DNA from 2 places in the Agarivorans sp. Z349TD_8 genome. Region 2 is predicted to be linked to the other one. Evidence: predicted binding sites of a transcription regulator. Region 2 holds the regulator's gene; the other holds the start of a gene.

Region 1 (16,424 bases), 2.1 Mb from region 2:
AACATGCACCAATAATCAGCGCTCCCGGCCCATTTACCCAAGGGGTTAATACTGATAAAGCAACCGCAATACATAGATAATCATTAGTCGATAAAAGTTTTAATTTGTTCAGCATAACGTGCCCCTAACTGTGAAGTTTTATTATAGAGCACTGATGGTTTAGTTAAATGGCTAATTAAGACCTGAAAAAAAGCAATAATTGACCATTAATAATTGATTTAATAGAAGTTAATTTGTCGTTATCAATATTATTGATTAAAGTAATCAATAATATTCCTAGATCAATATAGCTGTTTTTATCTCAATTCTTCTTCGATATGTGGTTGTAGTAACTCGGTGACTCGCCGTCCTTCTTGAATCGCTTCTTCGGCGCGGTGGAAATCCATCACACTAATACTACCTAATTTAGGGTTTAACAAAATATCAGGTGGATCGCCGGCCATACGGGCCCGGGTAAGGCGCTCTTGCATAATATTAATTGAGGTCGACATAACGCCGATCATTCCTGGTGACCGATCATCATTATTCTGTTTGATGCTTGCCAGCATTGATGTTAAAAATTCTTTACCTCCGCCCAATAAGCGTAAGAAGGGTTGGTCGTGTTCATTAGTGCTATCTTTAAGCTCATCGTCGAAGTTATCGAGGTGAGACTTGTCACTATTTAGGTTGACAGCAATCACCACATCGGCGCCCATGGCTCTGCATAGCGAAACAGGAACGGGATTGACTAAAGCGCCATCCACCAACCATTGATTATTCAGCTGGTAAGGAGCCATTAAGCCTGGCATGGCACAGGAAGAGCGGACCGCATCGCGGACTCGGCCTTGCTGCAGCCACACTTCTTTCCCCGATCCCAACTCTGTTGCGATAGCACCAAAGGGAATACTTAATTGCTCAATATTGCTACGTCCAATATATTGCTCGGCGGCGTTAAACACTTTTTCACCAGTTAATAGCCCCCCTTTATAGAACGAAAAGTCCATAAGGTTGAATACTTGCCAACTAGATAATCCTAGCGCCCAGTTGGTTAATTGGTCGACACGTTGGCATGCATAAGCCGCGCCAACAAGAGCTCCAATGGAGCAGCCTGCGACTAGGTGTGGACGGATCCCCATCTCACGTAATGCCAAAATTACGCCTAAGTGAGCCCATCCTCTGGCGGCTCCACTGCCAAGTGCTAAGCCGATCACTCTGTCTTTTCGTTTGGCCATGGACTACCTCCTCGGGGGTGATGCACATATTAATGACGCGAAACAAGTCGTTTTCACCGTTTTATATTGAGTTAATTGTGCCAATATATGAGGTGATTTGTGTAGCTATTCAGTAAACTATTCTATAGCTGATGAATAGGAAAAAGTAATGAATTCAAAAAATAAAGTCGGTCGACCGAAAGGTGAGAGTCAAGCCCGGCAACGGTTATTAGAGGTGGCAACAGCGTTATTTATTGAGTTTGACTATGACCGAGTGTCGTTGAGGATGATTGGTAAGCAGGCGCAATTAGATCCTGCCTTAATTGCTTACTATTTCGGATCTAAGGCTGGTCTATTTGGCGAAATGCTAAGCTCGGTATCCAGTCCGGTGTTTGCTACTTTACAGCAGGTTACGGCGCAGCTAGGCAGCCGCAGCTTAAATGACTTAATGCGTATTTATTATCAAACGATGGCCGATAATCCTCATTTTCCGAAGCTAATCTTTCAGTTGGCAAGTATGCCCGGCAACCATGAAAGTCTCGAGCAATTGAATTTAATTTTGCAAAATCTTGGCCGTTTGTTGGGGAAGGGCCTATTTCAACGTTTAGCGGCAGAGGGCTCTTTTGCGGAAGGGGTTGATGCTGAATTAGCTCAGTTGAGCTTTATGAGTTTAATGGTCTTTCCGTTTTTGATCCCGGAGCGTTTATTGCAGGCCAATCACATTAGTCTGCCAAAAGATAAATTATTGAAACTGGCAGAACATAACATTGCTTTGTTGGCTCGTGGACTGTTTAAAAATTAATAGATACCTGAGTCGCTATCGTGGTTAAGTTCTGTGCTACTTTGATTTTAAGCCGCTATTTATGAATCGTTTTGCGCAAAATCCGCTTCGAATACGGAGAAAGACTGGATAAATATCCAGTCTTTGAGTTAAGCTAGCTTCAATTTATCAGCGTAGTGTGCCAGCTTTATGATTGACTTACTCAGGTGAGTTAGCTGGTATTGTATTTAGACGGAGTCATCTTAGTGATAGCCACTATCAAAGGTATTTTAGAAGAAAAAGTACCGCCTTTTGTGTTAGTCGACGTAGCTGGCGTGGGTTACGAGATCCAGTTACCCATGAATTGCTTCTATCAATTGCCCGAATTGGGCGAGCCAGTGCGTTTACTGACCCATTTTATTGTTCGTGAAGATGCTCAGTTGCTTTATGGTTTTCATGATAAATCTTCGCGCGCCTTGTTTCGCGAGTTGATTAAGGTGAATGGAATAGGTCCAAAAGTGGCGCTGGCCATCTTGTCAGGACTCAGCTGTGAACAATTTGTCTATGCGGTAAAACATGAAGATTTATCCAGCTTGGTAAAAGTTCCTGGGATCGGCAAAAAGACGGCTGAACGGCTATTGGTCGAGATGAAAGATCGTTTGAAAAACTGGCATGCAGAACCACCAGCTACGCCATTAAGCGATGGTATTACAGCCAATGGCGATCTACCGCTGAGTCCTGCTACCGATCCCAAAGAAGAAGCCGTTGCAGCCTTAGAATCGCTGGGTTATAAAGGCGTTCAAGCTGAAAAACTCGTGAAGCTAGTATGGCAGTCGGGTATGAGCAGTGAACAGTTGATCCGTGAAGCCCTTAAGGCTGCATTATAATTTAAGGTTCAAAAGATGATAGAAGCAGATCGTTTGGTAGCAGCCTTGCCCGTTGCAGAAGAAGAAACCGTCGATCGGGCTATTCGGCCAAAACGCTTAGGTGATTATACCGGCCAACAGGCGGTTGTTGAGCAATTGGAAATCTTTATTGAAGCCACGCGCCGCCGTGAAGATGCCTTGGATCATTTATTGATTTTTGGCCCGCCAGGTTTGGGCAAAACGACGCTTGCGAATATTGTGGCGAACGAACTTGAAGTGAATATTAAAACCACTTCCGGCCCAGTGCTTGAAAAAGCGGGAGACTTAGCGGCACTGTTAACTAATTTAGAACCTGGCGATGTGTTATTTATCGACGAGATTCATCGTTTAAGTGCAGTTGTTGAAGAGATCCTTTATCCGGCAATGGAAGATTATCAGTTGGATATTATGATTGGTGAGGGGCCAGCCGCGCGTTCTATCAAACTTGATTTGCCGCCGTTCACCTTAATTGGTGCAACCACTCGAGCGGGAATGTTAACCTCACCACTTAGAGATCGTTTTGGGATTGTGCAACGCTTAGAGTTTTATAAAACTGATGATTTGGCTGATATTGTGAAGCGCAGCGCTCATTATTTGAATTTAACCTTGGATGAAGCGGGTGCTTGGGAAGTGGCTCGTCGCTCACGTGGTACGCCGCGGATCGCGAATCGCCTGTTACGTCGGGTTCGAGATTTTGCCGATGTAAAATTTGATGGCAAAGTCACTCAAGAAATCGCAGCACAAGCTTTGGATTTGCTTAGTGTCGATAGTGCTGGCTTTGATTATATGGATACCAAATTGTTGCTTGCCATTACTGATACTTTTGGCGGTGGCCCTGTTGGCTTAGATAACTTAGCCGCAGCTATCGGTGAAGATAAAGAAACCATTGAAGATGTACTTGAACCTTTCTTAATTCAACAGGGTTATCTGCAACGTACTCCTCGCGGACGGATCGCCAGCGACCGTGCCTATTTGCACCTTGGTTTAGATTTACCTAAACGTTAGAAATGCTGTCGTTTATCGGCGACAGGCAAGTCAATAAAACGGCTTAATGTGTTCATTTTTAAGCCGTTGGCCGAAATTTGTATCGCAATTGTTCAAATTAAATGGTTTGAGTCTTAACCTTAAGCACTTGCCTGTGTATAGTATTTTCTAATTGAAATACTTAGGTAGGTGTAATGTCGGTTTTAAGGGTTCGAGTGTATTACGAAGATACTGATGCGGGTGGGGTTGTTTATCACGCAAATCATATTAAGTATTTCGAACGAGGTCGTACCGAATGGTTGCGAGAATTAGGTTACGAACAAGACCGTTTGATGGCGCAAGATCTATGTTTTGTGGTTCGAGCGCTGCAAATTGACTACAAACTACCAGCTCGTTTTAATCAAGTACTCACGGTTGAAACTCGTATTGAAAATATGAAACGAGCCAGCATGGTGTTTGAGCAAACGATTAAAAATGCTGACCAACAAGTTATTGCCCATGGAATGGTTACCGTTGCTTGCGTCACATTGTCGTCAATGAAGGCCACGGCCATTCCCGATCAATTAAAAGAGGATTTACTCGGTGCATTCTGATATGTCATTTATTGGCTTGTTTTGGCAGGCGAGCTTACTGGTTAAATTTGTCATGCTGCTGCTATTGAGCATGTCGGTTTATTCTTGGGCGATGATTATTAATCGTAATAAAATCTTGAAGTCGGCAAAAACTGCCAGTGATAGTTTCGAAAAGAAATTTTGGTCTGGCATTGACCTCAATAAGCTCTATCAAGAAAGTAATGCTAGAGCCGAGCATCTGCAAGGTATGGAACAGATATTTCATTCTGGTTTTAGAGAGTATGTTCGTCTACATAAATCGGGAAATCGAAGTCCCGATGCGGTGATGGATGGTACTTATCGGAGCATGCGAGTCTCCTTGTCCCGCGAAGTCGAGGCTTTAGAGAATCAGTTGCCGATGTTGGCAACGATTGGTTCTATTAGCCCCTATATTGGCTTATTTGGTACGGTGTGGGGGATTATGAATGCTTTTATCGCTCTGGGAGAAGTTCAGCAAGCCAGTTTAAATATGGTTGCTCCCGGGATTGCCGAAGCACTGATTGCAACTGCGATGGGATTGTTTGCGGCGATTCCTGCTGTGATCGCTTTTAACCGTTTTTCTACGGGCGTTGGTAAGTTAGAACATAATTACGCCAACTTTATGGAAGAGTTTTCAAGTATTCTGCATCGCCAAACCCACAGTGGTACAAATTAGGAGGCGTCGTGAATTATTACCAACGCCCCAAGCGCCGCTTGGTTGCTGAAATCAACGTGGTACCTTATATCGATGTGATGTTGGTGCTATTGATTATTTTTATGGTGACAGCGCCTTTGATTACCCAAGGGGTCAAAGTTGATTTGCCACAAGCGAGTGCCGAGGCTTTGCCAGAAGATAGTAAACCGCCGCTAGTGGCGACGGTCACTGAAAGTGGGCAATATTACTTAGATACGGGGAATGACTCTCAATCAGCTACTGAAGTTTTGTCGGGCGATGATCTGCAAGCCTTGGTAATGGCGCATTTACAGCTTGACCCTAAAATACCAGTAGTGGTTCGCGGGGATAAGAACGTTCGTTATGAGCAAATCATCAATTTAATGGTACTGCTGCAAAATGCAGGTGTACCATCGGTTGGCCTTATGACCCAACCTGAAAACAACTAAATTAGGATTAGCATTGAAATCGCCATTTAGCCTGTCGGTTGTTATTTCCATTTTACTGCATGCTTTGTTGTTTATTGCGTTAGTGTGGTCAGTTGATTTTGAGCGCGTTAAGCTCGAAGCAACGCCCAGCGCTCCGATTATTAAGGCTACCGCGATTGATGCGAAACAGATAAGCCAGCAAGTTGAACGTTTAAAGCAACAGCAAAAGGCCGTAACAGACAAAGAGAAACAGCGAGTTGCTCAAGCAGAGAAACAAGCGGAATTGGCCCGTAAGAAACGTTTGTCCGAAGAAAAACGGATTAAGCAGTTGGAATTAGAAAAGCGCCAACATGAACAAGCCAAGAAAAAAGCTGATGAGCAGGCGCGTCGTGCTCAAGAAAAACAAAAGTTAGAACAACAGCGAGCCAAGCAAGCTGAAGCCGAACGGGTCAAACAGGAACAACAGCGCAAGTTGGCGGAGGCGGCAGCAGCCAAAGCAGAGGCGGAGCGGGTTCGTAAGGTTGAGCAACAGCAGAAAGCTGAAGCCGCAGCTGCAGCCGCAGAAGCAGAGCGAACTCGTAAGCTTGAACAGCAACGGCAAGCCGAAATAGCAGCCCAAAAAGCTGAACAGGCAGCGCGCAAAGCTGAGTTGGCTCGTAAGCAAAAAGAGAAGGAAGCTAAATTGGCTGCAGAGAAAGCCGCGAAGGCCGAGGCTGAGCGTCAACGTAAAGCCGAAATCGCTCGTCAAGAAGCTGAATTTGAAAAGCAATTACAAACAGAGATGGCGGCCGAAACGAATGTACGACGTCAACGACAAGTATTAAGTGAAGTGGATAAATACAAAGCCATGATTATGTCGACAATTCAACGAAACTGGCTCACCGATCCAAGTATGTCTGGCAAGCAATGTCGTATTGACATTCACTTAGCCACCAATGGTTTTGTGACAAAAACCAGCGAAGGGCGTGGAGATAAAGCGGTGTGTGAGTCGGCTCGTCGAGCGATAAAAAAGGCAATGACTTTACCGGTTTCTAAAGACCCGGATGTTTTTGCCAAACTTAAAACCATTACTTTAACTTTAAAACCGGAACAGCTGTGATGATTAAAAAACTGTTAACGGGCGTTTGCCTATGGTTTGTCTTTTCAAATCTAGCTCAAGCTAACCTAGAAATTGTCATTACCGAAGGGGTCGACAGTGCCCGTCCGGTAGGCGTGGTCCCTTTTGTTTGGCAAGGACACGGCGAAGCACCTTTGAACTTAGCGAAGGTTGTTGCCGATGATTTACGCCGCAGCGGTAAGTTTAATCCTGTGGCGATTAGCCAGATGCCGCAAACTCCGCAATCAGTGGAACAGATTGACTATCAAGCGTGGGCAGCGCTTGGCGTAGAAGCGGTATTGACCGGTAAAATAGAAGCCTTGGCTGATGGCACTTATAAGGTTAATTATGCCTTAGTCGATGTACTGCGTGGGCAGGTGAGTGCCGGCAATAAGCAACAACTTAAAGACGGTCAATTAGTCACCAGCCAGGATCATGTGCTGCTCGATCGATATAAAAGCGTAGGGAAAGCTCAGTTACGACAGATGGCCCATTTAATTTCCGATGGTGTTTATAAATCTTTGACTGGTGAAAGAGGGGCATTTTTAACCCGAATTGCTTATGTAGTTGTGAATGCCGATGCTAACTATCCATATCAACTTCGTATTGCAGATTATGACGGTTATAACGAAAAGACTTTACTTCGCTCACAAGAGCCACTGATGTCTCCGGCGTGGTCTCCTGATGGTGAAAAGCTTGCTTATGTTAGTTTTGAAAATCGCAGTGCAGAAATCTATATTCAGGATATTTATACCTCGCAACGCACTAAGTTGAGTGCTTTTAGTGGCATTAATGGTGCGCCCGATTGGTCGCCAGATGGACGTCAAATTGCATTGGTATTATCCAAGGATGGCCAGCCAGATATCTATGTGATGGATGTCGCCACTAAGCAACTTAAACGGATCACTAAAAGTCGTCGGATTGATACCGAACCTAGCTGGTTACCATCTGGACATGAATTGCTGTTTTCTTCCGAGCGTGGTGGTAAACCGCAAATCTATCGAGCTAATTTGAATACAAATAAAATTAGTCGGGTGACCTGGGAAGGCGAAATGAACTTAGGTGGGGCGGTGACACCCGATGGCTCCGCGTTGGTAATGGTGAGCCGTGTAAATGGCCAATATCGCATTAGCCGACAAGATTTTGATACCGGTTATGTACAAGTATTAACCCGTACTCAATTAGATGAATCGCCAACCATTGCACCGAACGGCAGTATGATTATGTACAGTACCGTGGCCAATGGTCGCCAAGTATTGGCTTTGGTTTCTATGGATGGAAGATTTAAAGCGACGCTACCAGCAAAAGAGGGCAGTGTTCGCGCACCAGCTTGGTCGCCATTTTTAAACTAAATAACTAAATCTGATCATAAGGGATCCATAATGCAATTTGAAAAGTTAGCTAAAACTCTATTTTTAGGTGTGGTACTCACTGGCTTAGCCGCTTGTAGTTCTACCCGTAGTAGCGATAGTGATTTAAATGAACAAGGCAAGGCTGGCGGAGATTCCTCAATGGAAATCACTGGCACCGAAGCAGCTGGCGGCGTAGAAATGGGTTCAGTTGACCCAGTACTTAGTGCCGACGAGCAAGAGCGTCTCAAGGCTGCTGAGTTACGTCAGAGTCAAATCGTTTACTTTGAGTTTGACCGAACCGATATTCGAGAAGAGTTTGCCGAAATATTAGAAGCGCACGCTAGCTATCTGCGTGATAATCCTTCGGTAACGGTGTTAATTGAAGGCCATACCGATGAAAAAGGGACGCCTGAATATAATATTGCTTTGGGTGAGCGTCGTGGTAAAGCGGTCTCGAAGTATTTACAAAGCTTAGGTGTCTTAGCCTCGCAAATTTCTATTGTTAGTTATGGTGAAGAGAAAACCGTTGATAATTCACACACCGAAGTAGCGATGGCTAAAAATCGCCGCGCGGTGTTAGTTTATTAATAAACTTACAAGTGTAGAGTGAGCTATGAAACTTAAAATGATTACGGCTACTACAGTGGCCGTTTTATTAGCAGCCAGTGTTAATGCCGCTGCGCCAGTCGAAGAGGCGGGTAATAGAACCGCTGTTTCTTTAAATTCTCCCAGTAGTCAACTAAGCCTTGAGCAAAGGGTCGAACGCTTGGAAAGGATGTTGCAGGCTAGAAATCAGGTCCAGTTAGAACTACAAAGTCAGGTCGATGAGCTGTCCAATAGCATGTCAACCATGGTTGGTCAGCTAGAACAGAGTAACTATCAGATTGAACAAATTACTGAACGTCAACGTGAACTCTACCAAGAGTTAGACCGTCGATTTGCTCAGTTGCAAACAGCCGTGCCTAAAGTTGCCGCCACAACTACTGCTGCCCCTGCAGCGGTTGGAGAAGATCAGGCTTACGACGCAGCCGTGGCGCTAGTGATGCAAGATAAAAACTATGATGCAGCGATTCCGGCCTTTCAAGCTTTTATCCAGGATTTCCCTAAGTCTGGCTATGCACCGAATGCACATTATTGGTTAGGCCAGCTACAATATACTCGTGGGCAACGGGAGCAAGCCGCCCAGCAATTCCTTAAAGTTGTTAACGATTATCCCAAATCTAATAAGGTTGCTGAGTCATTGTTAAAATTGGGTATCATTGCGCAGTTTCAAAAAAATAATGATGAAGCCAAAAAATTGTTTACTCGAGTGGTCCAAGAGCACCCTAATAGTAGTGCTGCGAGTTTAGCGAAGAATCGATTAGGCCAACTTTAGTACAGTTTTTGAATAATAAACTTTAGCAAATTCAAAATTCTGTACAAAGTTGAAGCTGGTTGCTTATTTGCTGAACGCTTAGAAAAAAAGATTCAAAATACTATTGCACAACAGTCTTAAATCCGTATCATAGGCCGCCGTTGAGTCGGGTCAATTGCTAACACAGCAGTGAGGCGGATTTAGCTGAAGTTCAAAGCGGGTTGTTAGCTCAGTTGGTAGAGCAGTTGACTTTTAATCAATTGGTCGAAGGTTCAAATCCTTCACAACCCACCACTTTGTAGCTTTAATGTAGTAGATGTATACGGGTTGTTAGCTCAGTTGGTAGAGCAGTTGACTTTTAATCAATTGGTCGAAGGTTCAAATCCTTCACAACCCACCATATCTATTACCACTTTAGTGGGTCGTTAGCTCAGTTGGTAGAGCAGTTGACTTTTAATCAATTGGTCGAAGGTTCAAATCCTTCACGACCCACCACTATTTTGAAACGTTACGGGTTGTTAGCTCAGTTGGTAGAGCAGTTGACTTTTAATCAATTGGTCGAAGGTTCAAATCCTTCACAACCCACCACGCTTTTCGTTTCCAAATAGGTGATTTACAGTTACGGGTTGTTAGCTCAGTTGGTAGAGCAGTTGACTTTTAATCAATTGGTCGAAGGTTCAAATCCTTCACAACCCACCATCACTGTAAATACCAAATATTATGGGTTGTTAGCTCAGTTGGTAGAGCAGTTGACTTTTAATCAATTGGTCGAAGGTTCAAATCCTTCACAACCCACCATCATTTTATCATTACAAATCATGACTCTATTACCTCATCTAATTCTTTAGTCCAATGACTGACATCTGCACTCTCTGCGGTGTATAATACTCTAATTATTTTATCTCAGATGTAGTTATGCAGCAGCCCGAATATTTTAACGAATCAATTTACCCCTTTCCGCCTAAACCCAAGCCTTTGAGTGAGCAACAGCGTTCGGCCCATAAGCAACGTATAAAGCAGTTGTTAGTTGAGCAAGATGCAGTATTAATCGCTCATTATTACACCGATCCTGAAATCCAAGCCCTGGCCGAAGAGACTGGTGGTTGCGTTGCTGATTCTTTAGAAATGGCACGATTCGGTAATCACCATCCAGCAAAAACCTTGCTAGTGGCGGGGGTGCGTTTTATGGGGGAAACCGCCAAGATCTTAACGCCAGAGAAAAAGGTCATCATGCCGACCTTAGAAGCCACTTGCTCTTTGGATTTAGGCTGCCCAGAAAAAGAATTCTCTGCGTTTTGTGACCAGCATCCAGAGCATACGGTTGTCGTTTATGCGAATACTTCCGCAGCTGTAAAAGCGCGGGCCGACTGGGTCGTTACTTCTAGCATTGCCGTGGATGTTGTGGAACATTTAGATGCCGAAGGGCATAAAATTATCTGGGCGCCTGATAAACATTTGGGGGGCTACGTTGCGAAGCAAACCGGTGCCGATATGTTACTTTGGCAAGGCGCTTGTATTGTTCATGAAGAGTTTAAGGCCAAGGCCTTGTGGGCGCTTAAGCAGCAGTTTCCTGATGCGGCTATTTTGGTTCACCCTGAGTCGCCAGAAAACGTAGTTGCGATGGCTGATGCTGTGGGTTCGACCAGTCAGCTCATTGCGGCTGCTCAAACGCTGCCGAATAAAAAGTTAATTGTTGCTACCGACCGTGGCATCTTTTACAAGATGCAACAGGCTTGCCCAGATAAAGAGATGATTGAGGCGCCAACTGGCGGCAATGGGGCGACTTGTCGTTCTTGTGCGCATTGTCCCTGGATGGCTATGAATGGCTTGCAGGCCATCGAAGAGGCCTTAATAGACGCAAAGGGTAAAGAGGTATTTGTAGACAATGCCTTGATTGATAAAGCGTTGGTCCCATTAAACAGGATGCTCAACTTTGCTAAAGGTAACCAATTAAAGGTGAAAGGTAACGCTTAGTCTGCGTTGCTTTGCTTGAAAAAACCAGCTTTAGAGCTGGTTTTTTACTTTTAGTGCACTCGATTGAATTCAGTGGCTAGTTATGCCAATTTAACTTTATTCTTAAAAGCCTAAATCATCGTCAGTTGCATTATGTATCTTGTCACTAGAGCCATTAGTTAATGCGCTTCATGCCTCGTTATCGGCAGATTCATCTGCGCAATAAGTTGCTTATATAATGAATCAGATTGGTATTGTTCATGACTTAATATATGGAAGTTATTTGCAAAAATGATCTATTCTGCAGAGTTTCGACGAGTACTTTTTTTGCACTAATATTGGCAAAACTAATTCTCACAGTAATCCTATTTCGAAATCATATTATTAACGTTTTTGTTATCAATAATGGTTTGTTATACTTCGTGGGTTTTGTGCCTAATAACTAGCAGAGAAGTAAATGAGAGTTGAAACAGATATAAAGCTGGGATTTAAAGACGTCTTGATTAAACCTAAACGTTCAACCTTGAAGAGTCGCTCACAGGTTGTACTTGATCGGGAGTTTACCTTCAAAAACAGCAATAGTCAATGGCACGGTGTACCTGTTATTGCGGCGAATATGGATACGGTGGGAACTTTTGGCTTAGCAAAAGCGCTAGCGGAACATCGTATGATGACTGCGGTTCATAAACATTACAGCATTGAGCAGTGGTCACAGTTTTTAGCATCGATGGCACCAGAAAAAATTAAATATTTAATGGTTAGTTGCGGCACATCAGATGCTGAATTTGAAAAAACCAAGCAAATTTTAGCGCTGAATCAGAATTTACAATTTATTTGTGTTGATGTAGCCAACGGCTATTCTGAACATTTTGTCGCATTTGTACGTAAAATGCGTGACAGCTTTACTGACAAAGTCATCGTGGCTGGCAACGTAGTAACGGGTGAGATGGTTGAAGAACTGATCTTAAGTGGCGCAGACATTGTGAAAGTAGGGATTGGCCCCGGTAGCGTGTGTACCACTCGGGTGAAAACTGGTGTGGGTTACCCGCAATTATCGGCCATTATAGAATGTGCGGATGCTGCCCATGGCCTAGGCGGACAAATCGTTGCAGATGGTGGCTGTACTCAGGCAGGGGATGTCGCAAAAGCTTTTGGTGGCGGCGCTGATTTTGTGATGCTCGGCGGTATGCTGGCTGCGCATGCTGAAAACGGCGGCGAACTTGTAGAACAAAATGGTGAAAAATTCATGAAGTTCTACGGTATGAGCTCTCAAACTGCGATGGATAAACATGTTGGCGGTGTTGCAGAGTATCGTGCCTCTGAAGGCAAAACGGTATTACTCCCATATAAAGGCAGCGTGCAATTCACGATTCAAGATATTCTTGGTGGCGTTCGTTCGGCTTGTACCTATGTGGGTGCATCTGAACTGAAAGAACTCACCAAACGAACCACTTTTATCCGAGTTCAAGAGCAAGAGAATCAAGTGTTCGGTATTACTAAAGTGTAATCAATCGAAGGTTTTGTTGAAACAACCATACCTAGAAATGGTATTAAGAGCGTATCATGCTTTTGATAGCTAATGTGGTATGGTTGTTGTTCTATATCCAGTCCTTTTAATTTCAAACCGATGGCTTCTTTGGTTTTGCATCGCTTAAAGTTGACTTGGAACAGGCCAGTGAATTGGATTGGAGTTCGCTATATGTGTTCAGTTAGAACTTTCCGATAAGAGGCTCTAGCCTTCAATAAGTGCCTCAAATCCTCCCGCGATAATACTCTCCAAGTTATGTGAAGCAATGGCGAGCAGTGAAACTTATCTGGTTTAAGGTATTTGCTAGGAGCAACGAGTCATAATGTATCTACACCATTGTTAAAAATAAAGTTGGGTAATTTGGCCTTCAATAGTGTCATTGAAAGCTATGTTAAAATGATCGCTTGATAGCGATCATATCGAGCGACGAGTTATTTAAAAACACCTTCTACCTTGAGCTACGTGAGACGACTATAGAAGGTGTTTTTATTCAGCAGGCTGGCGGATTTCGTTCAGTAAACTGGCCATTCCAATAGGGGTAATAAGGGTAGGGGATTGCGGTCTGGCTGATTTGGTCTAGGCGTTTGACTTGATCCTCGGTTAGACGCCAGCCGAGTGCTTGTATGTTGTCTGTTAGTTGCGATGCATTGCGAGCCCCGATCAGTACCGATGACACACTGGGGCGATAAAGCACCCAATTTAAAGCAATTTGAGGAATGGTTTTTCCTGTTTCCTCGGCGATGTCTTCCATGACATCAATCACCTTATATAAATGTTCGTCGCTAACGGGTGGTGCAAACTGAGCGGTTTCATGTAAGCGACTTTGCGCTGGGATCGGCTTGTTACGGCTGATTTTCCCAGTTAATCGGCCCCACCCTAGGGGACTCCAAACGATAGCCCCAAGTCCTTGATCAAGTCCTAAGGGCATCAACTCCCACTCATAATCACGGCCTAAAAGTGAATAATAGCTTTGATTGGCGACAAAACGACTATAACCGTAACGGTCGGCTATAGCTTGAGATTTCATCACCTGCCAACCAGAAAAGTTAGACACACCAATATAACGAATTTTACCTGATTTCACTAAGTGGTCGAGTGTTGCCATGACATTTTCCATGGGGGTCATAGCATCGAAGTGATGCAGCTGAAAAATGTCGATGTAGTCGGTATCTAAACGTTTTAACGCGTTGTCTATGGATTCGATTAGGCGATGTCGAGAGGCTCCAATGTCATTGGTTCCTTCTCCCATTCTTAAGGTCGATTTTGTAGATACGATAACTTTATCTCTTCGTCCTTTCATGGCGAGACCAAGCAGGCGTTCTGATTCGCCATCGGAGTAAACATCTGCAGTATCAAACAGATTGATCCCGTGGTCTAGTGCGATATCCATCATATGCTTAGCTTCCTTTTCTTGGCTGTTTCCCCAAGCACTAAATAACGGACCTTTGCCACCAAAAGTACCAGCACCAAATCCTAAGGCTGATACTTTAAAGCCGGATTTTCCTAAAAATCGATATTCCATTTTATTTCCTAATTACGATTGAATGGTTTTAGAGTACCCGCTTGCTTTTGTCAAAAAAACAGCAACAATAGAGAAACACTTTCATGATATTGTTGATAATAGCGATGAGTAATTTGGCGGATATATCCCTTTTTCTTCGAGTTCTCGATCTTAAGTCGATCAGTGCGGCTGCCCGCAGTCTTGATATATCACCAGCCCTCGCCAGTAAACGCTTACAGGTGTTAGAACAACAGCTGGGGGTTCGTTTGTTGCATCGAACGACAAGAACCGTTAGCGCCACCGTTGAGGGGAGAGAGCTGGCATTAAGAGGTCGGCATTTGGTTGAGGAATTAGCAACTTTAACCAGTGATCTTAAAAAAGTATCGCAGGAGGTATCGGGAACCCTTCGTATCACCGCGGGTGTTTCGTTTGGTCGTTTGTTTATTTCGCCTTTGTTACCTCAGTTTCTAAAGCAGCATCCCGCTTTAAAAGTACAACTTAATCTGAGTGATGAGCGAGTGAACTTAGTCGACTCGGGGTTCGATCTGGCGATTCGAATCTCAAGTGCTCTAGAAGACTCAAGTTTGCTCGCCAAAAAACTTAATACCAATAAACGAATCTTATGCGCTTCTGCTGATTATTTAGCTAATTTCGGCCAACCCAATAGCCCTGCGGATTTGGCTCAGCATAATTGTTTAATTTTATCGGGAGAATATGGCCGTGAACACATATGGCAACTGATGAATAAACAAGGTCTGGAAGAAAAAATAAAAGTACAAGGGACCTTAGAAAGTAACCTCGGTGAAGCGTTGTATCAGGCAGCTTTATCGGGTCTGGGTATTTCTCTGCATTCAGACTGGCATATTAAAAATGACTTAGAAGCAGGTCGTTTGTGCCATGTATTACCTGATTACTATAAGCAAACTTCCATTTACGCTGTGATGCCACAACGCCAGTTTGTGCCGTTGCGGGTGCGAGCGTTTATCCAATTTATTGAACAGCAGTTAGCTGCTCCCATTGAGAAATAAAAAGTCATTTGTTTGTGTCTGTCTTGGGAGCTCTAAAATAGCTACAGCGCTGACGATGTCTTTGAATAAGATAGAGCATTTACTCATGCAGAAGTAATCATATGCCGCTAGCGAGTCGACTTTATATAATCTTTGGTTATGATGTTGTTTAGAGGAAAACAGAACGCGTGAACAAGCGGAATACGCAGCAGCGTACAGAGTTTTCGGCTTCGGGTAAACTGTCTTAAAGGCTCTCTTTGCATACAAAGACAAACGTCACTTATTGCAGTTTTTTAACGTATGTTTTGTCATTCAATCAATGTAGAAATTAAACAGCCATCTCAAGTACACTTCAATTTGCCCACTATCCCATTCGTGACAAGTCTCCAAAGTAGGTTTTTCCAGTTTTACTCGCTAGGATTACCAAAGCAATGCAGCTTGAATATAAGCTGAATATCGCCCTAATTGGGTAGCCGGAGAGGTTTAGGTCCCTCTACAATCTGTATATGCGCTGCCACACTAGGTGTTTCCTGAGCTAGCAAGTGCTTATCATCTCAGTCGGTAAAGGTGAATTTGGGCGATTTGATCTTCCGCACTGGACTAAGCGGAATATTTTGTTGAGCTTTAGCTTGATTCTGGGTATCCATTTGCCCAAGGCTGCTCAGATCCAATCGGGTGGTTTGAGAGCTGGGATGCTGATTAAACGTAATGTTGGGTTGCTGTGAGATGCTTTGCTGATGAAGCAAGTCCATTGCTTTGCCAACATCCCCTTGCGCAGAACTTAACAAGTGTTTATGAGTTGCTGGAACCAGGCTGTCGCGACCAGCAATCAGCAAGTTTTTGGCAATATGCATTTTATCGGTTTCCCGAACGACTTGTTGCCGTTGTGCGAGCTTGTCAAAGTTTTGCGAGTGAGAGTCTGTAATATCTCCAATATCCGAGAAAACTGAAAAGCGAGCTTGTGGCATGTTTTGCATTTGTAGTTTGCTTGTTTGCAGCTCTTCTGCCGGAGATTGAAATAGCTGAACAGTTGCTAACTTTCCGATAATTGCCAGATCAGATGGTTTACGCTTTGGATCGGTGAGTGTTTGCATCACAATTTT
Region 2 (16,424 bases):
AGATCAGGATATGATTCTAAATTATATGGAGGAAATAATGGTCATTTTGAAAATAGATTCATCTAATGAATTGCTTAATGTTTGGCGGTATGGCTTACCATTTGGTTGGTTTTCAAGCATGCCTAATCGGGTAGCCGGAGGTATCTAACCTCCAGCCCCCACAACACCCTGCATGCGGCTCTTCATTGATTTTCAGGTTCAGGCCTTCACCATGTCCCAACCATTACACAATAGAACGGCATTGGGACTTTTTATCTAAAAAAAGCCGTCTGCTTAAATCGCCATAGCGTGAGTTAAACGATCGCTTGTTAAGCAGATCTCCCCACTCTTTGTTTATAAGAAGTAGAATATGCACTTTCTCTTTTCTCTGCACTGCTGCATCATATACGGTAGCCGTTAGATCACATGGCTTCGTTGTCTTGTGCCAACTAGCCTCCAGCCTACGCAGCACCTGTCGCCGTTCTGGCAAAGCAAGCTAGGCTGAAGTACAGATACAACAAAGTCTAATCACTTTGAACCTTTGCTGTTGTGCTACAAATATCGTCCATATATTTTCCCTACAGTGAGCGTTAAGCGAGCTCGAGCTCTGAAATCAGCTTTTGCACAACGAGCTTGGATTGACTGTTTAGTCCGGTCAAAGGAGCTGGTAGACACGGGGATTCGGCATAGCCCAATAGTTCAGCAGCACTTGCCATTACGCGCATTCCACCGAGATTATCTGAGAACAGTTGCCACAGTTGGTCATATTTTAGGGAGAGTTGTTTCGCTTGCTCAGGGTTGCAAAGTTTCGCTTGCTCAAACAGATGTTGAGCCGTTCTTGGGAACAAACCGGCTAGAACGGAATACCAAACATCACATCCGGATTGAATGCCATTAGAAGCAAAGGCGTCACCACTAATGCCAATCGTGACATTGTCTGGCACAAGTTTTTTCAGCTGCTGAACTCTGCGTTGGCCCTGATCTTCAAATTGCATCCCAGGGAACTTGATTGACTGCACCATTTTCAGCTTTGCGACCTCTGCATGGAGCTGGTCACTAAAGGTAAAGTGAGTGGCGGCTGGGTTGTCATATACACAAATCGGGATCGAAACACTTTCAGATACACGGCGATAGAGTTCATAGACTTCCTCATCGAATAGCCGTTGATAAGAAATTGGCGCGAGTAAAAGTCCTTTGGCTCCGAGCTGCTCCGCTTGCTCAGCATTCGCGAGCACATCCCTTAATCGCAAAGACCCGATGCCGACCAAGACGGGAATATCTCCCGCCATTTCGACAGCAGTTGAGATCGCATGATGTTTTTCTTGTGCGTTTAAATAAGGATATAAACCTGTCGAGCCTAACGCACATATAGAGTCTACTTGTGCATCGATTAATCGACCTAGAACCTGACTATATGCGGTAACATCCACTCGCTCATCCGGCATTGGGGTAATAGGGAAAGCACTGATTCCATTAAATATCATAGATAAATTCCTTTCATTACGTGTGTTTATAGAGAGCTAAGAGACAATAATGAAAAAACCACTAACAAGTGATATCTTAGTTATAGTCATAAAACTTTATTGTCATGGTTTGATATAAATATTGTCATAGGACAAAGATGAAGGTCAAGATAAAAGGGCAAACCGGACAGGAATTATTTGAGTCTGTCCGTTGTTCAATTGCGTCGGGGCATCTCAAAGAGGGGGACGCGCTGCCACCTGTAAGAGAGCTCGCAGCAGAAGTCGGTGTTAATAGAAATACTGTTGCAGGCGTATATCAGCGCCTTGTAAAATCAGGTCTCGCCGAGACTAAAGGCCGTTTAGGGACGCGTGTGAAATCTCGCCATTCAACCCAACAACAAGACGGCATAACAGAAACGAAATTAATGGATCTTGCTGACGGTAACCTCCGTAAAGAGTGGTTTCCAAGCCTTGACCAATTAGCTGCAAAAGCGCAATTAAGACAATTTGTGTATGGTGAAGCGCCCATTTTGCCTGAAATTGATCAGTTTGGTCGTGAATGGTTCAAGGACGAATGTCCGGCCAATATGGGCCTTTCGATAACAAGTGGTGCGGTTGATTCATTGGAACGCCTGATGTCGGCCCATCTATTACCTGGTGATCAAGTTATAGTCGAAGACCCTTGTTATCTGGGGTCATCGACGGCAATCAAGTTGGCAGGTATGCATCCAGTCGGGGTTAGCATTGACTCAGATGGGATGGTCGCCGATGAACTTGAATCCAAACTCAGCAAAGGTGCTCGTGCGGTACTGATTACCCCAAGAGCGCACAACCCGACGGGATGCTGTTATAGCAAACAACGAGCAGAAGCGATTCGAGAAGTTCTCAGTCGCTATCCAAATGTACTGGTGTTAATCGATGATCACTTCGCATTACTTGCTGAGCAACCTTACTACAATTTAATTCCCGAAAACTCATTGTATTGGGGTGTTTTTCGCTCAGTCTCAAAAGGGCTGGGACCGGATCTCAGGCTTGCTTTCGTAGCGGCTGATCCAGTTACAACTGAACGCCTTCAAAGCCGACTGACTATTGGTATGAACTGGGTGAGTCGTATCCTGCAATCTTTAGTTATCACCGCACTGAAATCTGACAGTATCGACCAGCAGCTTCAAGTGATGAGCCAACACTGTAGACAAAGGAATCAATGGTTGATTGAAGCACTTGCAGCGAATGGATTATCTATTCAAGGTCCTGTTGAAGGTGTAAATTTGTGGGTTCCGGTCAATGGTGACCCTCAAGCCAGCGCATACGAGCTATCTAAGCATGGTTGGTTGGTGAGACCTGGTAGTCAGTTTGACATTGATGGGAAAGCGCTTGGATTACGAGTGACTACAACTAAACTTAGCCAAGAGCTTGCTTTGCAGTTAGCTAAAGATATTGTGCAGGCTCATAACTAACTTTGTGTAAGTGGATTTAAACACTTGGATACATAGTATCGACTACAGAATGATCGTTTAAATTTTCAAGATACTCATTCTAATCTGGTAGAAAGTTTTAGACTTACGCTCCTAAATTGCTTTTGTCCAAAAATGAGTTGGCTAGACTTTTCGTATCCTTCTTTATCCCAACCTCTGCTTATTTGTGATGGTGTCACGAAATATGGGGGGTAGTTTCAAAGTAGCGGAAATAATTTCAATGAAACTGAAACCTACACTTATGTAGGGACCGCTTAAGAGTGAAATTATTTAGAAAATCGGTTGTAGTTATTACGCGGGTTCATGTTTAGTTTTCCGTTTAAGCACATTGAAAAAAGCTGAAAAATTCCGCTTAACACCGAAATTTAGTACTAAAAATTCACTTAACAGTGAAATAAATCTTAGTGCAGGTGTAACTATTTTTTATATTTTTATTTAATTTTCAATTTCTTATGTTTGCTTGCGTTGATGCGAAAAAACTACAAATTTCCCTACATTTGAGCGTCATTTTTTACGGTCAAAAAACAGCACATATAAACCCTTTCTAACTCAGTTTTGCCCCATTTCGAGTTGGAGTAAAAGCTCATACATGTTTCGTTAACATTGATTTGGCTTAGGAGAGCTAATCGACTGTGTAAAAGACTAGGTTAGTTTCATTTGTTAGGTGCAAACCAATATTTATACTCACAGCTCACACTAGAAAAATTCCCTACAGTTGGTGGTTAAAAGAACATATCAATTTACTTGGTATAGTTATAATTATCTGAAATAATCTCCCTCCAACTCTTGTTCAACCAAGTAATATCAATGCTTAGGAGTCTTTCCAATCAATCCCTTGCACTATTGTTTTTTCTGTGTACCATGATTAAACCAACTTAATTTTAAACTTTGTTTAGAGATTATGAAAAAAAAGATCTTTGGTATTGAGGTACCACCTTCGCAAAGAGAGAATGAATTAGCTTTACTTCCACAAGATATGTGGTCGCTAGTAGAGCCAAAACTTTGCGGATTTAGTTCAAAGGGGGATTACTTATCATGGGATGAGTTTATTACCAGAACCCCTCAATTCAAAGAGCATAAGCAAGCGGCATGGTTTGTACTAAAGCTCCGTAGAAACTTAGAAACTGTTGATAAATTATTTGCTTATGATACCGATGGTAAGCTCGAACTTTTGCGCTATAGCCCGTCTTCTCTCATGGCTAAGATGCATAAGATTGAGCGTCTTTCTACTTTAAAGCACTTAGAGCTAGGTGTTGGTAATCGACAAGGGTTCTTGTCAGCCAGTCTTATCATGGAAGAAGCCATAACTAGCGCACAGCTAGAAGGGGCAGCGACAACAAGACCTGTTGCTAAAGAAATGCTTTCAACAGGTAGAGAGCCTAGAGATTTCTCAGAAAAGATGATTGTTAATAATTATCAACTAATGACATATGCTAAAAGTGTAATTGACGAGCCGTTATCGATTGAACTAATTCAGCGTTTTAATCAAGTTGCTACGCAGAATGTGTGTGAGAATGATCATATTGCGGGAATGATCAGGAATACACCGATAGCGGTAAAAGACGTTTTATATAATGAAACTATTCATGAAGCACCAGATGCGGATAAGTTGGGTGGGCTTCTTTATAGATTATGTGAATTCGCAAATACAGAGCACCTAGATAATGAATTCATACATCCAATTGTCAAAGCCATAATTCTTCATTTTATGGTCGGTTATATTCATCCTTTCAGTGATGGTAACGGCAGAACGGCGAGAGCTTTGTTTTATTGGTTCTTGCTTAAAAGTGGTTATGACAATTTCCAATATGTGTCAATTTCATCGTTGCTAAAAAGTTCAAAGAATAAATACGCACGTGCATTTGTGAAAACAGAAACAGATCACTTTGATGTCACTCACTTCATTGATTTCAATATGAATATCATAATTCGCGCGCTAGAGAATTTTACAAAGTATATTCAAAATAAAATTGATGAAATTCAAAAAACCCGCTTGGATATACATAAGTCGCCTTACTTTAATGAGTTCAAACTCCCCCATATTACTATCATAAAAAAAGCTCTAGAAGATGCAGGGCGAGAGTTTACTGTAAAGGAGTGTCAGGTAGAGTTTAATGTATCATCGACAGCCGCCAGAGCGTATTTAGATAAGTTGTCGAAGCTTGGGTTGCTGATTAAACATCCAATTAAAGGGCGTCAAATGGGATATATAGCTCCAAGAAACCTTAGGTCACGCCTTAAGATTGATTAGAATTGGTATCAGTGCAAAAACACTTAACAATAAGGAGAAGATAGGTGTCGAGCAGACACTTAATCTGAATTGGTCAGTATCTGCAATACTGAACACTTCACTAAGGTACTTTGCGATATCTGAACTAATTCAATGGCAACTAAATTAGCAAAGCCACTGAAAAGCTTCTGTCCAAAAATGAGTTGGCTAGACTTTTCGTATCCTTCTTTATCCCAACCTCTGCTTATTTGTGATGGCGTCACAAAATATCGGGTGTAGTTTCAAAGTAGCGGGTGTAGTTTCAAAGTAGCGGTAAGAGTTCCAATGGTAATCCCCCCGAAAATTAATCCCATGCAAAAGTAGAATTTTCTCGTATAGTAAATACAGGAGATTCAACATGAAAAAGTCACGTTACACGGACAGTCAGATCTTATCTATTCTCAAGCAGGCTGAGGCTGGTACACCTGTTCCTGAGCTCTGTCGTGAGCATGGAATGAGCAACGCAACCTTTTACAAGTGGCGTTCGAAATACGGTGGTATGGACGCATCCCTTATGGCGCGGATGAAAGAACTCGAAGATGAAAATCGACGGCTTAAAAAGATGTATGCGGAAGAACGCCTTAAAGCAGAGGTGATCTCAGAGGCGATGGCAAAAAAGTGGTGAAGCCCTGTGAGCGTCGATTGATGGCTCAGCGTTCGGTGGCGAACTATCACATCAGCATTAAAAGTGCATGCTATTGGTTTGGGATCAGCGAGACCTGCTATCGCTATAAATCGAAGCTTCAACCTGAGAATGAGTTGATAGCTCAAGAGTTAGTAACGCTGTGCAACAGTGAAGACTGCTCTGACTGGGGCTTTGGCCTGTGTTTTCACCATTTGCGGAACGTTAAAGGGTATACATGGAACCATAAGCGGGTTTATCGGATCTACTGCGAATTGGCTCTAAACTTACGTATTAGGCCAAAACGACGCCTGAATCGCCATACGCCAGAGCCTCTTAAAGAGCCGATTAAAACAAACCAAGTTTGGTCCGTGGACTTTATGCATGATCAGCTATCTGATGGCCGGAAGTACCGTTTATTCAATGTGATAGATGATTACAAACGTGAAGGTCTGGCGTCAGAACCTGATTTTTCAATGCCCACAGTACGAGTCACTCGGATCTTAGAGCAGCTCATCGAACAACGAACCAAACCTGTTGCGATCCGCTGCGACAATGGTCCTGAGTTCATTAGCCATGCGTTTATTAAATGGGCCAACAACCACGACATTCGAATCGATTATATTCAGCCAGGGAACCCACAACAAAACGCGTATATAGAAAGGTTCAACCGTACTATGAGGTTTGGCTTAGTGAGTAAGTATTTGTTTGACACACTTGAAGAGGTTCAAGATCGGGCGACCCAATGGTTATGGTTCTACAATCATCAACGACCACACCTTGCAAATGGAGGGTTCCCACCACTAAAAACGGCAGCATGAATTCTACGAATAAATGCGGTTAATAATGGGAGGATTACCCAATGAAACTGAAACCTACACTTAAGCTGTTGATTCGAGATAAAACCTTGCTTCATTAATCATGCTGTATATACTAACAGTGTGCTGTATAAACTTACAGGTAGATTATGAAACCCTTAACGCCCCGTCAAACCGAAGTGTTTGAATTGATCCGTCGTAACATTCAAGACACAGGCATGCCGCCAACTCGCGCTGAAATCGCCAAAGAGCTGGGCTTTCGCTCGGCCAATGCTGCCGAAGAACATTTACGCGCCTTAGCTAAAAAAGGGGTGATTGAGATGATCCCCGGCGCTTCGCGCGGGATCCGTATTAGCGAAGACCATTTACCTGCTAATGCCGCGAATGACGAGCCAGAAGAAATCGGCTTGCCGCTGATTGGACAAGTGGCCGCAGGTGCCCCTATTTTGGCACAACAACATGTTGAGTCGCACTATGCGGTCGATGCTAATTTGTTTCATCCGCATGCCGATTATCTGTTGCGGGTGCAGGGCATGAGCATGAAAGACATCGGAATTATGGATGGCGATTTATTAGCAGTGCATAAAACCAACGATGTGCATAATGGTCAGGTGGTGGTGGCGCGCTTAGACGATGAAGTCACTGTGAAGCGCTTTCAACGTGACGGAAAAATGGTCTACCTGCATCCCGAGAACGAAGCGCTTTCAACTATCGAAGTTGATTTAGAGTATCAAAGTGTTGATATTGAAGGTTTAGCGGTGGGGATCATCCGTACCGCAGACTGGATGTAGTTACTCCCTAAAACTAAGTTCCCTTCTTTTTAAAGCCCAAATTATAGCAATTTGGGCTTTTGTCGTTTACTTCACAGCTTTTATTTTAAATGTCTATATTTATAACATTATCTTTACAATTATTTAACTAAGCGTCTATTTTATAAGCAGTAAGGTATTTTAATTGCGAAGCCTTGCTGCTTTGGGAAGGGAGTTTTCCCTTATTTTGCGGCCACTTTATTATTGTAAGCAGCGATGTTTGCAATGAAGTGACCGGCCTTGGCTACGAGCAAAGGAGAGCGCTGTGGGCCGATGGATACCGCTAGTATTGCTGGCATGTTGGGTGAATCAAGCATGGGCACAACAAACGATGTCGTTCAATTTACGCCCTGGTGTCACCGCCATTAGTGAGCAGGTTTACGGCTTGCACATGACTATTTTTTATATATGTTGTGTCATTGGGCTGGTGGTGTTTGGGGTGATGTTCTGGGCGATTTTTCATCATCGAAAGTCCAAGGGAGCCGTTGCCGCACAATTTCATGAGAGCACCAAAGTTGAAATTGTCTGGACGATAATTCCCTTCATCATTTTGATCGGCATGGCGATTCCTGCCACAAAAACCTTATTAGCGATGGAAGATCCTTCCGATGCCGATCTCACTATTCAAGTCACTGGTTCGCAGTGGAAGTGGCACTACCGCTATTTTGATCATGAGCTGGAATACTACAGCGTTTTGGCCTCGGATATGAAGCAAGTACAGGGCAAGCTTGCTAAGCGCGATAACTACTTATTGGAAGTAGATCATCCACTGGTGCTGCCAGTCGGCAAGAAGGTTCGTTTTTTAATGACTTCGGAGGATGTGATCCACTCTTGGTGGGTACCCGACTTTGCGGTCAAAAAAGATGCTAATCCGGGTTTTATTAACGAGGCCTGGACCAAAATTGACCAGCCGGGGATTTACCGCGGCCAATGTGCCGAACTTTGCGGTAAAGACCACGGCTTTATGCCGATTGTGGTGATTGCCAAACCTCAGGAGGAGTACCTTGCTTGGTTGGCTCAGGCCGAAGCCGCTTACGTAGAGAAGCAGCAACAAGAGTTGGCCATGGTGGCGTTGACCATGGATAACGAGGAGCTGATGTCCTTAGGCAAAAGCGTTTATGAGAAGACTTGCGCCGCCTGCCACCAAGCCAATGGAGAAGGCCTGCCAGGGGTATTCCCTGCCTTAAAAGGCAGCCCAGTTGCGACCGGTGATGTGAACCAACATATCGACATGGTGGTGCATGGGGTGGCAGGAACCGCGATGCAGGCCTTTGGTAAGCAACTCGGTCTGAAAGAATTAGCGGCAGTTATTAGCTACGAGCGGAATGCTTGGGGGAATGATACGGGCGATATGGTGCAGGCTAAGGATGTCGCGGCAGTACAAGACGCGGCCAAGTAGCCATGGTTGGATAAATCGATTGGTGATAGCGGAACGACTAAGGACGTTGCCATGTTCAAGTACGACACGACGCGGCGCAATAGGCAATAGAAGGGAGAGTTAGATGAGCGCGACCACGGAGCTTAACCCGCAACAGGTAGAACATCACCACGCACCGCGTGGCTTATTGCGCTGGGTATTAACCACCAACCACAAAGACATTGGCTCAATGTATTTGTGGTTTAGCTTTGCCATGTTTATTACCGGCGGCGCGATGGCGATGGTGATCCGTGCAGAGCTATTCCAGCCGGGCCTGCAATTGGTGGAGCCAAACTTTTTTAATCAAATGACCACCATGCACGGCTTAATCATGGTGTTTGGCGCGGTGATGCCCGCCTTTACTGGCTTAGCTAATTGGTTGGTACCGATGATGATTGGCGCTCCCGATATGGCCTTGCCTCGTATGAATAACTGGAGCTTTTGGATCTTACCCTTCGCTTTTACCATGTTATTAGCCTCGTTATTTATGGAGGGGGGTGGGCCTAACTTTGGTTGGACGTTTTACGCGCCACTTTCCACCAAATATAGTCCCGATAGCACCGCCTTATTTGTGTTTTCGGTACATATCATGGGGATCAGCTCCATTATGGGCGCGATTAATGTGATTGTGACCATCATGAATTTGCGTGCCCCCGGTATGACTTATATGAAATTACCCTTGTTCGTTTGGACTTGGTTGATCACCGCCTTCTTGTTGATTGCGGTGATGCCGGTGTTGGCGGGAGCTGTGACCATGGTGCTTACCGATAAATACTTCGGCACTTCGTTCTTCGATGCCGCAGGCGGGGGCGATCCAGTATTGTTTCAGCATATTTTCTGGTTCTTCGGCCACCCCGAAGTGTACATCATGATTTTGCCTTCATTTGGCATTATTTCGGCGATTATTCCCGCTTTTTCTCGGAAGAAACTCTTTGGTTATGCATCGATGGTGTATGCCACTGCCTCGATTGCCGGTTTAAGTTTTGTGGTTTGGGCCCACCATATGTTTACCACGGGGATGCCGGTGGAAGCCGAGTTATTCTTTATGTTTTGTACCATGCTGATCTCGGTGCCAACCGGGGTTAAGGTCTTCAATTGGGTTGCCACCATGTGGCGCGGCAGCCTGACGTTTGAAACGCCGATGCTATTTGCCGTGGCCTTTATCGTACTTTTTACCATTGGCGGTTTCTCTGGTTTGATGCTGGCGATCACGCCAGTGGATTTTCAATACCATGATACTTATTTTGTGGTGGCGCATTTTCACTATGTGTTGGTGACGGGGGCTATCTTCTCGATTATGGCGGCCACCTATTATTGGCTGCCGAAATGGAGTGGCAAGATGTATGACGAGGGGCTGGGGCGCCTGCATTTTTGGTGCTCGCTGATATCGGTGAATGTATTGTTTTTCCCGATGCACTTTCTTGGTCTAAGTGGTATGCCGCGGCGTATTCCCGACTATGCGCTGCAATTTGCCGATGTGAATGCCATCGTCAGTATTGGTGGCTTCGCCTTTGGTTTGTCACAATTTATCTTCCTGTATCTGGTGATCAAGTGTATTCGCAGCGGTGAGCCTGCGCCAGCGAAGCCTTGGGAAGGCGCGGAAGGTTTAGAGTGGGATAATTTGCCATCACCTGCGCCCTACCATAGTTTTACTACGCCGCCGGAGATTAAATAACATGGCTGCCCACCGCCGTTTAGTGCTTCGGCTGCTATTGGTGGTGGTGGCGATGTTCGGCTTTGGTTTTGCTTTGGTTCCGCTTTACGATGTGTTTTGTAAGGTGACAGGGATTAATGGTAAAACCGCCAATCAGGCCAGTGAGTTAAGCACTATTGCACCTCAGAAACGCAGTGTCACGGTGGAGTTTATCACCTATGTACCGCGCGCCTTAAATTGGCAATTTGGCGCGACCGTAAATCGAATTAAGGTTCACCCAGGGGAAAGCCTATTGGTTGACTTTAGCGCGACCAATCAGAGTGCCCTGACTACCACGGTGCAAGCGGTACCTTCGGTCAGCCCCGGTTTGGCGGCCAATCATTTTAAAAAGATCAGCTGTTTTTGTTTTCAACAGCAAACGCTTACCCCGGGGCAGCGGCAAACGATGCCGCTGAATTTTTATATCGATCCAGAGTTACCCAGAGACATTACCACCATCACTTTGGCTTACACCTTATTTGCGGTTAGTGCGGATGAGCCGGAGCTGAGCAATACGGCGCAACAGCGTGCCGATGGAGAGCAGAGCAATGACGCAGCCTTATGAAAAATATTATGTTCCCGCCCAGAGCGTGTGGCCAATTATGGGGGCTGTGGGCTTATTTTTAACCGCGATGGGGGCGGGCTTTACAGTACAACAAATGGGCTCAGAACTTAACTATGGTTTGTGGATCTTAGGCTGTGGTTTTGTGGTGCTGATTAGCATGCTGTTTGGCTGGTTTGGCAATGTGATTAGCGAAAGCATGCAAGGCCACTATAGCGCGCAAATGGATCGCTCGTTTCGCCAAGGCATGAGCTGGTTTATTTTCTCTGAGGTGATGTTTTTTGGTGCCTTCTTTGGCGCTTTGTTTTATGCCCGAATGATTGCGGTGCCGTGGCTTGGCGGTGCCGGCAATAATGCCATGACCGCAGCGGTATTGTGGCCTGAGTTTGAAGCCATTTGGCCATTACTCGATACCCCTGGGGGGATCCAAACTGAGGCCATGGGTTGGTACGGCTTACCATTGTTGAATACACTTATTTTGGTGACATCTTCAGTTACCTTGCATTTCGCTCATGTCAGTTTAGAAAAAGATAAACGCACGTCCTTGAAGTTGTGGTTAGCCCTCACCTTGGTATTGGGCTTTTCCTTTTTGTTTTTTCAAGTTGAAGAATACCTACATGCCTATCAGGAATTGGACTTGCGTTTAGACTCCGGTATTTACGGTAATACTTTCTTCTTGCTCACTGGTTTTCACGGTTTACACGTCACCCTTGGTGCCTTGATGTTAACGGTGATGCTGCTGCGGGTTTTAAAGGGGCATTTTAGTGGCGATAAACATTTTGCGTTTATGGCGGCCAGTTGGTATTGGCACTTTGTTGATGTGGTGTGGTTGTGCCTATTTCTATTTGTTTACGTGTTGTAAGTGTCCGTTTAGTAGGGGCGAGGATGAGGTTGAATAAGGCCAGTGGCGAGGGCAAGTAAGATCAGGGCGATAATTAGCACGCTGAATAGCAAACGTCGCCCAAGGTAATGACTCATTGGTTTATCACCGCCTTTAAGCATTACCCGCAGCGCCATCAGCATATTAAGCATCACAATTAGGATAAATACGGTAATCACTATTTTTATGAACATCACTAAGCTCTCTTCATCGATGAATAAAAAACCAGTGTCTTATCGGCTACTGTCGTTTGTTGTGCTGATGGTGGCGCTCATCGCACTTATGCTCAAGCTTAGCTTATGGCAATGGCAACGGGCGGAGCAAAAGCAAGTTTTGTTAGATCAGTATCAGCAGCAATCACAGCAAATTATTAGTTTAGCTGAGGCGGTGGCGCAGGGCGGCAAGGCTTTTCAATTAGTGACCCCGGGCGAGCTTAAAGTGCTTGGTCCGCGCCTATGGTTAGACAATCAAATTCAGCAGGGCCGAGTGGGTTACGATTTATATTCATTGGCGCAAACTGCACAAGGTAAGGTTTTGATCCGCCAAGGCTGGCAACCAGCCAGTTATGATCGCCAGCAACTGCTGTGGCCAGTCGAGGGAGATCAGCAGGCCGAAGTTTATCGACTTCGTTATATTAGCTTACCGATATTGGCCAATTCACAGCAGTGGTTAGAGGTATTACCACAAGGTTTACGCGCTCAGCAGCTCAACCTCGCGGGTCTTGCCCAGCAATGGGGAATTCACTTACTGCCGTTTATCTTGGATCGCCAAATTGACACTTCGCCGCAACAGTTAATTGCAATGCCCGTGCAAAAGCATCAGGCCTATGCCTTGCAATGGCTATTGATGGCGGTAGTGGCGTGCGGCTTTAGTATTTACTTCCTTAAACGTAGCTACGGAAAGGAGTCGCGATGAGCAGCCAATCGCAAACTGTGCTCAAGTTAGCGGCAGTATTCTTGTTACCTCTGCCTGTAAATGGCAGGGCTGACAGCTTGTTCAATATTGATTTCATCAAACGCAGTTATGTGAAGGAGTTGCGATGATCAGCCAACAGAAAACTATGCTCAAGTTAGTGGCGGTGTTTTTGGTGCCGATACTGTTGGCTTGGTTAGTGCTAAAAATGGGGTGGTTTGAGCGGGGTACCTTAAGCCATGGCGAATGGCTAGAGCCGCCAGTGCAATTGAGTGATTATCCGCAGGGGAAGTGGTCGATTGCGCAGGTGGTGGCCAAACCCTGTGAGCAGGATTGTCTGCAGCAATTCCAGCTGCTCTCCAAGGCTTGGATGGCTTTAGGGATAGCCAAGCAAAAGACCCAGCGCTTGGCCTTGCTGACCAAGGCCGCCGCTTTAGATGAAGGTTCGAGCTTGGTTGAGGAGACCCAGATTGCTGCATTGAGCTTGGCCAATAACCAGCAGCAAGCTTGGGCACAATACGATCAACGCTGGTTGGTGGTCGATCCTACAGGCTGGGTCATTATGAGCTATCAGCCACAGCAAGGTTATACGCAGGTAAAGGGGCTTATTTCCGACCTGCAGCGTTTGATTAAAAACTCCCGTTACCAATAAAAGAGGGGGGCTGAGCAGAGGAGGATGACAATGCAAAAAGGATTAATGGCTGCAATGTTATTGGCCCTAGTGGTGATTGGCCTTGGCGCTTTTACCCGTCTCACCGATGCGGGTTTGGGTTGCCCGGATTGGCCTGGTTGCTACGGGCATTTTGCGGTGCCGCAAACTGAAGCACAATTACAGCATGCAGCGGTCCATTTCCCCGAGCGTCCCTTAGAAAGACAGAAAGCTTGGCATGAAATGATCCATCGTTATTTTGCCGGTGCGCTGGGTTTATTAGTGCTGGCTTTAGCGGGCTGCGCTTGCTGGCGCAAACAACAGCGAGGCATCGCTTTGTTGGTTTGCTTGTTGATTGGTTTTCAAGCTATTTTGGGGATGCTCACCGTTACCAAGGGCTTAATGCCCTTAATCGTAATGGGTCATTTGCTGGGGGGCTTCTCGGTGTTAGCACTATTGTTTTGCTGGTATAACCGGGTTAAATATCCGCCTGCTAAATCGCGATCGCGGATCTGGCCGCTGGTTTTGGGCTTGGCAATATTGGTGCTGCAACTGGCCCTTGGTGGCTGGACTTCGGCCAATTATGCAGCTATTTCTTGTCAGGGCTTTCCGCTGTGCCATGAAGACTGGCAGCAGCTTTATCAGTTAAAGGCCTTCGATCCCCTGCCTCATTCCCCTACCGGCAATTATGAATTTGGTGTATTGAGTCATCCCGAGCGGGTCACAGTGCATGTAAGTCACCGAATATGGGCTGGCGTTACCGCCTTATATTGGTTGCTGCTCGCCATGAGTTATTTGCTACGCCCGAGCAGCGCGCTAGAGCGTCGCCGCGCCTCGCGTTTACTGTTGGTATTATTCACTCAGTTGGGGTTGGGGCTGGCCAATGTTTGGTGGCAGCTACCCTTGTTGGTGGCGGTGGCACACAACTTAGTGGCCGCGTTGTTGTTATTGAGTGCGCTGAGTCTGCTATTGGCGTGTTATCAAAAGGGCGGCGTGACTGCGCCGCGCGAGAAGGAGAGGCTTTATGGCGAAGTTGAATACCCTAAGCTGGTCTAAACCCTTAATCAATATTAATTGGCGAGCGCTGTATAAGCTGACCAAACCCAAGGTGGTGGCACTGATTGTATTAACGGCGGTGGTCGGAGCCTGTTTAGCGACTTCTGGTTTACCGCCTTGGCAGGCCTTATTGCTGGGGAATCTTGGGATCGGTTTAATGGCGGCAGGCGCGGCGGCTTTTAATCACTACATCGATAGTGAAGCCGACGCCAAAATGGGGCGAACTCAGGGACGTCCGCTGCCCACTGGCGCAGTATCCAATTATTTGGCGCTACTATGGGCTTCGGCTCTGTCGGTATTGGGTTTTGTGCTGTTGTACTTTGGGGTTAATCCCTTGACCGCTTGGTTAACTGCCGCCAGTTTGGTGGGTTATGCAGTGGTTTATACCTTGTGGTTAAAGCGTGCCACTCCCCAAAATATCGTGATTGGTGGCTTAGCAGGAGCGATGCCACCTTTACTCGGCTGGACGGCGGTTAATAATAGTATTTCGGCTGAGCCTTTATTGTTGGTGATGTTGATCTTTACTTGGACACCGCCACATTTCTGGGCCCTTGCCATCGCTCGGCGTAAAGAATATGCTAAGGTGAATATTCCGATGTTGCCGGTGACCCATGGGGTGGCTTTTACCAAATTGTTGATCTTGATGTACAGCGTATTGCTGTTTGCAGTGGCTTGGCTACCATTTTTGGTCGGCATGAGCGGCAGCCTGTATTTGGCCTTCAGCTGTCTGTTGAACCTGCGCTTTATTCAACTCGCTTGGCGTTTATATGGCGGCGATAACCACACCGACGCGATGCGCCTATTCGGTTTTTCCATCGTGTATCTGATGTTGTTGTTTTTGGCCCTGCTCGCGGATCATTGGCTATTTTCCTTGTTATAGTCTGGGCTAAAGTCAAAGGCTGCCAGCCTTGATTTATCTTGGTTGAGTGTTAGGACGATTGGGTGAGTGATTGCTTATTTGTCTTGATTCGGTTTTAAGAGTTGCTCCACTGCGGGGTAACTTTTACACTGAATTTTGGTTTATTAACGCTAAGTAGTCATGAGATCTGTCCGACTTAAGGCGATCGCCGCCATCGCTTTACCAATGATTTTATCGAACATTACTATTCCTTTGTTAGGCTTGGTGGATACCGCTGTAATTGGTCATTTAGACCAAGCGCATTATCTGGCTGGGGTTGCGCTGGGTTCAATGATGATCAGCCTCGTATATTGGCTATGTGGCTTTTTGCGAATGTCGACCACCGGGCTGGTTGCTCAGGCAGTGGGTTTGGCTGATATGACCGCGTTGCTGAAGGTCGCGTTGAGTTCGGTCTTACTGGCTGTGTTACTCGGTTGTTTATTAGTGTTGTTTCAGCAGCCAATTTTGTCGCTAGGCTTGAGTTTGGCTGGTGGTGGGGAACTTAGTTTGCACTACGCCGCCGAGTATTTTTCAACACGGATCTGGGGCGCCCCAGCGGCACTGCTAAATTTGGTGTTGTTAGGTTGTTTACTGGGCTTACAAAATGCCCGTGCTCCAATGGTATTACTCATCGTCGGGAATTCATTGAACATTGGCTTAGACCTTTGGCTGGTCTTGGGCTTGGATATGAAGGTGCAGGGCGCCGCCTTAGCCACTGTCATCGCCGACTACCTTAGTCTTGCTCTGGGCTTATATTTGTGCCGTCAATCCTTAACCCGCTTGGGGCTGAGTATGACCGACATTGCTACGGCACTCAGGGGCTTAGCCTTCGATCAATTTAGCCGTTTACTGCGTCTTAATCTGGATATTTTCTTTCGCTCTTTAAGTTTGCAGCTCTGTTTTGCTTTTATGACGTTTCAAG

Evidence for each region. Region 2 encodes LexA, which represses DNA repair genes until DNA is damaged. Its sites were predicted from a motif close to TACTGTATNNNNATACAGTA; they were not measured.
Region 1: ruvA (Holliday junction branch migration protein RuvA) is a predicted target of LexA. The motif match lies at 2,095-2,114, and genes of this name have one in related genera.

The regions. Positions count from the first base shown of each region.
Region 1 is NZ_CP194037.2:2,306,021-2,322,444, forward strand. Features, by position in the region: gene ACRRS1_RS10460 (YeiH family protein) at 1-115, opposite strand, end outside; gene rssA (patatin-like phospholipase RssA) at 297-1,211, opposite strand; gene ACRRS1_RS10470 (TetR/AcrR family transcriptional regulator) at 1,360-1,992, shown strand; gene ruvA (Holliday junction branch migration protein RuvA) at 2,217-2,837, shown strand; gene ruvB (Holliday junction branch migration DNA helicase RuvB) at 2,853-3,860, shown strand; gene ybgC (tol-pal system-associated acyl-CoA thioesterase) at 4,034-4,432, shown strand; gene tolQ (protein TolQ) at 4,422-5,105, shown strand; gene tolR (protein TolR) at 5,114-5,551, shown strand; gene tolA (cell envelope integrity protein TolA) at 5,565-6,629, shown strand; gene tolB (Tol-Pal system beta propeller repeat protein TolB) at 6,629-7,978, shown strand; gene pal (peptidoglycan-associated lipoprotein Pal) at 8,009-8,566, shown strand; gene ybgF (tol-pal system protein YbgF) at 8,592-9,353, shown strand; tRNA gene ACRRS1_RS10520 (tRNA-Lys) at 9,551-9,626, shown strand; tRNA gene ACRRS1_RS10525 (tRNA-Lys) at 9,657-9,732, shown strand; tRNA gene ACRRS1_RS10530 (tRNA-Lys) at 9,752-9,827, shown strand; tRNA gene ACRRS1_RS10535 (tRNA-Lys) at 9,845-9,920, shown strand; tRNA gene ACRRS1_RS10540 (tRNA-Lys) at 9,956-10,031, shown strand; tRNA gene ACRRS1_RS10545 (tRNA-Lys) at 10,055-10,130, shown strand; gene nadA (quinolinate synthase NadA) at 10,248-11,306, shown strand; gene ACRRS1_RS10555 (GMP reductase) at 11,743-12,792, shown strand; gene ACRRS1_RS10560 (aldo/keto reductase) at 13,304-14,335, opposite strand; gene ACRRS1_RS10565 (LysR family transcriptional regulator) at 14,419-15,342, shown strand; gene ACRRS1_RS10570 (hypothetical protein) at 15,876-16,424, opposite strand, start outside.
Region 2 is NZ_CP194037.2:4,425,086-4,441,509, reverse strand. Features, by position in the region: gene ACRRS1_RS20070 (DUF4844 domain-containing protein) at 1-148, shown strand, start outside; gene ACRRS1_RS20065 (dihydrodipicolinate synthase family protein) at 570-1,463, opposite strand; gene ACRRS1_RS20060 (aminotransferase class I/II-fold pyridoxal phosphate-dependent enzyme) at 1,601-2,899, shown strand; gene ACRRS1_RS20055 (Fic family protein) at 3,819-5,168, shown strand; one part of gene ACRRS1_RS20050 (IS3 family transposase) at 5,545-5,794, shown strand; one part of gene ACRRS1_RS20050 (IS3 family transposase) at 5,794-6,629, shown strand; gene lexA (transcriptional repressor LexA) at 6,776-7,417, shown strand; gene coxB (cytochrome c oxidase subunit II) at 7,767-8,834, shown strand; gene ctaD (cytochrome c oxidase subunit I) at 8,938-10,527, shown strand; gene ACRRS1_RS20030 (cytochrome c oxidase assembly protein) at 10,529-11,110, shown strand; gene ACRRS1_RS20025 (cytochrome c oxidase subunit 3) at 11,094-11,969, shown strand; gene ACRRS1_RS20020 (DUF2909 family protein) at 11,978-12,181, opposite strand; gene ACRRS1_RS20015 (SURF1 family protein) at 12,174-12,902, shown strand; gene ACRRS1_RS20010 (hypothetical protein) at 12,899-13,030, shown strand; gene ACRRS1_RS20005 (hypothetical protein) at 13,027-13,551, shown strand; gene ACRRS1_RS20000 (COX15/CtaA family protein) at 13,582-14,604, shown strand; gene cyoE (heme o synthase) at 14,573-15,484, shown strand; gene dinF (MATE family efflux transporter DinF) at 15,644-16,424, shown strand, end outside.